One region of the Paracoccus pantotrophus genome, then DNA from elsewhere that is predicted to be linked to it. Evidence: riboswitches for the same ligand, from Rfam matches in the RefSeq annotation. Region 1 holds a riboswitch; the other holds the start of a gene.

Region 1 (2,197 bases):
CAGGCCCTCCTCGGCGGCCGCATCCTGCCGGGTCAGTTCCATGCCCAGCTTGGTCACGGCGCGTTCCAACGCATTCGGCTCGCCGCGCAGAAGCAGCGTGTCGCCGACGCGGATCACCGTGTCGGGCAGTGTCACCGCGCGACGGACGTCGCCCCGGATCAGCCCGGTGACGGCCACCTCGCCATCGACGGCGCCCAGATAGTCGCCCACCGTCATGCCGACGATATCGGCGCCCTCGGGGACGGTGGCTTCGGTGTGATAGTCGCTGATGTTCACCGCCTCGCTCAGCGAGGCCGTGGCACGGCGGTCGCGCGGCAGCAGCCGATGGGCGAAAAGCAGAAAGACCAGCCCCACCAGCGACAGCCCGAGGCCGACCGGCGCATAGTCGAACATGGTGAAGGGCTGGCCCGTCATCTGCTCGCGCACCCGCGAGACGATGATGTTGGGCGAGGTGCCGACCAGCGTGATCAGCCCGCCCAGGAGCGAGCCGAAGGCCATCGGCATCAGATAGGCCGAGGGCGAATGCCCCGAGCGCCGCGCCATCTTCAGCGCGGCGGGCATCAGCATGGCCAGCGCGCCGATGTTCTTGACCAGCGCCGACAGGCCCGTGACCGAGCCGACCAGCACCAGCAGCTGCCAGCGCAGGGCCCGCAACCGCCCCAGCATCCGGCGCATCACCGCCTCGATCACGCCCGAGCGCGAGATGCCGGCGCTGACCACCAGCGCGCTGCCGACGATGATGACGATATCGTCGCTGAAGCCGCGGAACGCCTCGTCCGGCTTGACCGTGCCCGCCACCAGCGAGGCCAACAGCGCGATCATCGCCACCACGTCGTAGCGCAGCCGCCCCCAGACGAACAGCACCATCATCGCGCAAAGGATCAGCACGGCCAGGAGCTGCGGCATGGCCATGTGGCTTGACCCTCCCTTTCGTCGGATACGCTATCCAATGCCGCAGGCCGGCGGGCGGTTCCGCGGCAGGACAGGTTGTCGCGGCCGCCCGGCGGCACCGGATTGGCGCTTGACAGCCCTTGCCCGGCTGCGGCAATGCAGGGCCGCTACGGTTCCGGCGGATCTGCGCCGGATCAAAAGGGAACACCGGTGCGCCCATGGGCCGCGATGCGGCCGGGGCAAGGCCGGGACTACCCCCGCAACTGTAAGCGGTGAGCGACGGTCGAACGTGCCACTGGGATCTCCTGGGAAGGCCGGCCCGAGCAGCGATCCGCGAGCCAGGAGACCTGCCGTGGCGATCACCCATTTCCGGCGCGGGGCGCGTCTGGAAAGCGGCCGTTCCGCAGAGGTGACGATCGCCGTCCTGCGGTCGGGCCTGCCAGCCTTTCCACAGGGCATTTCTGCAAATCGCGGGCCTGGCCCGCGCTGGAAAGGCTTTGGAATGTTCAGAACCCCGCTTTCGCTGCTGGCCACAACCGCCGCCGTACTGCCCGCCGCCCTGTTGCCCTGTGCCGCCACGGGCCAGCAGGTCCAGGACCAGGTCGTGCTTGACACCCTGGTCCTGTCCGCCGGCCTGTCGCCGGTGGCCGAAAGCGCCTATGGCCGCGCCCATACCGTGCTGACCAGCGAAGACCTGCAAAGCCGCCGGGTCATCACCGTCCAGGACGCTTTGCGCACGGTCCCCGGACTTTCCGTCACCTCGACCGGCGAAACGGTGGCCAAGATCCGCATCCGCGGCGGCGAATCCAATCACGTGCTGGTGCTGATCGACGGGGTCGAGGCCAATTCCCCCGGCAACGGCGACTATATCTTCAGCGGCATGCTGGCCGAGGACATCGAGCGCATCGAGGTGCTGCGCGGCCCGCAATCCGCCATCTACGGCGCCAATGCCGCATCCGGCGTCATCTCGATCACCACCCGTCGCGCCTCTGCGCAGGGGCCGGGCTATGGCGGCACGGTCGAGATCGGCGGGTTGGACACCCGCACCGCCAGCGCCTTTGTGCAGGCGGGGGACGGGCGCGGCAGCATCAGCCTGTCCGCGGTGGCGCGCCGCACCGATGGCGAGGACGAATCGCGCAGCCCCGGCGGGGATACCGAGTTCAACCGGCAGCGCGTGCTGGGCCTGAACGGCTCATATGATCTGACCGAAAGCGCGACCGTCGGTTTCACGCTTAGGCGCATCTGGCAGGAATACGGTTATGACCGGGCCGTCTCTTTCGTGGATTCGCCCGACGACTATATCGTC
Region 2 (2,197 bases), on a different replicon from region 1:
CGGCCGAGCCAAGCCCGGCCTTGACCGCCAGCACCTCGATGACGGTGGCCAGCGGAATGCGCGTCTCGCCCACCGCCGTTCCGAAGAGCAGCGCCGCGACCAGCACGGCGGGGGCCAGCCACAGCCAGCCCCGATTGCGCCCCGTGCTGCGGGTCGCGGCGCGCGCCCTCATTTCAGGTCGAACCCGGCCAGCGAGTCAGCCAGCGATTCCAGCGCATAGATCGCGCGCACCGAGGGGTCCATCGCATTGGCCGGCATGGTCAGGATGCGGTCGTTCTTTACCGCCCCCATCTCGCTCGTCACCGGGTCCGAGGTCAGGAAATCCCGCTTGACGGCGATGTCGTCGGCCGGAAAGCGGCGCCGGTTCATCTCGGCGGCGACGATGAAGCTGGGATTGGCCTTGCTGATGGTTTCCCAGCCCACGGTCGGCCATTCCTCGGCCGAGGCGACGACGTTCCTGACCCCCAGCTTGGACATCATCCAGCCCGGCACGCCATTGGCACCCGCGACATAGGGGTCGATCTCGATCTCGGCCGAGGAATACCAGAACAGGCCCGACACCGTTTCGGGCAGGTCCAGCGCCTGCGCCCGCTCGACCGCCGCCGCCTCGCGCGCCTTCAGGTCGGCGATCACCGCGGCCCCGCGATCCTGCACGTCGAAGATCGCCGCCAGTTCCTCGATGCCCTGGTAGAGCAGCGCGGTGTCGAACAGGACCGAGCGCGCGCCGTCCATGCTTTGCGTATTGTCCTTGCCGACGCATTCGGTGGGCATGATCCAGCTGGGGATCTGCGCGTCGTCGAACATCTCGCGTGTGCCGACCACGCCCTGCGGGCCGATCATCCATTCATAGGCCGTGACCACCAGCCCAGGCTTCTTGGCCAGCACGCTTTCGAAGCTGGGGGCGTTGTCGGCCAGCCGCTCGACCCCGGCATCCGCCTCGGCAAATTCGGGCAGGACGGGGTTGATCCACAGCGCCGTGCCCGCCACCTTGTCGGCCAGCCCCAGCATGTAGAGGATCTCGGTCGTGCTTTGCCCGACGCTGACGACGCTTTCGGGCGCCTTGTCGAAAGTGACTTCGTGGCCGCAGCTGGTCAGCGTCAGCGGGTATTCGGTGGCCCCGAACGCCGCCATCGGCGCCAGGGTGAACGTGGCGATCATCGCCGTGGTGAGCCTTGGCATGATGTTTCCTTCCGCTACATCATGAACAGGCCGGATGAGCGGATGGAGACCGGGCGAATGCCGGTCGCAACCCCTCCCGAGCCGACCCGCTCGGATTGGTCAAACGTCGTCGGCAGGTCTCCTGACTGGCGGGTCACGGCAGGGATGCGGCCTTCCCATGGCGCGGGGCCACAGTGGCATTCTCGCATCCTGCTCGCCGCCTACAGTTGCGGGGGCAGTTCCGGTTCGGGACGCCTGCGGGCGCCCCGGCGGATTCCCTTTCAATTCCTTGCGGAAACCGACGCGCCTTCCCTAGCTTCTGGCGCGGGCGCTGGCAAGCGGCAGCATGGCCGGCCGGCTTGCCGCTGCCGCGCCACGGCTGCCCCCGGCCCGGTCCAGCCGCACGAAGAAGAACGGGACGCCGCGCGCCTCGGGGCGTTGCAGCGTGGACATACGATGCGCGGTCTGCTCGAAACTGGCACCGAAGCGGTGGCCCAGCAGTTCCACGTCGTAGCGCGCCGATCTGGAACCGGCGGCTGGACTGCCCCAGCAGTTCGGACAGCATCAGCTCGCCCCTGACCGGGGCGGGCAGGATGCGCACCGCGATGCCATGCGCGGCCAGCCGGCCGGTCAGCGCCATATGTGGCTCGTTGCGGTGCCGCGCCAGCGCCTCGGCCAGTTTCTCGGCCGCGCGGTCCAGCCTATCGACGTAATTGCGCCGGGCATAGAGCCAGTTCCGGACCGCATCGACCGGGCGCGATCTGCCCGACTATCTGCCGCAAACGCGCGAGATCCGGCAGGGCATCTGGCAGGCCGCCTTCGTTCCGCCGGCGCTGGAGGATCGCCGGGTCGAGATCATCGGGCTGCTGGGACCATGTCTTCAGCCATATCGAGCCCGCGATGCTGCTGAACCCGCATCAGGGCCGGATCACCGAGGCGGGCGTGCGGCTGAACATCCAGGTCTGCGTCGAATACCTGGCGCAATGGCTGTCGGGCCGCGGTGCGGTGCCGATCCGAAACATGATGGAGGATGCCGCCA

Evidence for each region. Region 1 has a riboswitch for cobalamin ahead of ESD82_RS02685 (TonB-dependent receptor plug domain-containing protein). Riboswitches for the same ligand answer to the same signal wherever they lie in the genome.
Region 2: another riboswitch for cobalamin. It lies ahead of ESD82_RS09750 (ABC transporter substrate-binding protein); the one in region 1 lies ahead of ESD82_RS02685 (TonB-dependent receptor plug domain-containing protein).

Annotation. Positions count from the first base shown of each region.
Region 1 covers NZ_CP044423.1:561,373-563,569, reverse strand. Annotated here, with positions in the region: gene ESD82_RS02690 (SLC13 family permease) at 1-912, opposite strand, end outside; cobalamin riboswitch at 1,045-1,260, shown strand; gene ESD82_RS02685 (TonB-dependent receptor plug domain-containing protein) at 1,394-2,197, shown strand, end outside.
Region 2 covers NZ_CP044425.1:388,925-391,121, reverse strand. Annotated here, with positions in the region: gene ESD82_RS09755 (FecCD family ABC transporter permease) at 1-172, opposite strand, end outside; gene ESD82_RS09750 (ABC transporter substrate-binding protein) at 169-1,179, opposite strand; cobalamin riboswitch at 1,274-1,476, opposite strand; gene ESD82_RS22610 (short-chain fatty acyl-CoA regulator family protein) at 1,471-1,665, opposite strand; partial or broken gene ESD82_RS22605 (hypothetical protein) at 2,059-2,190, shown strand.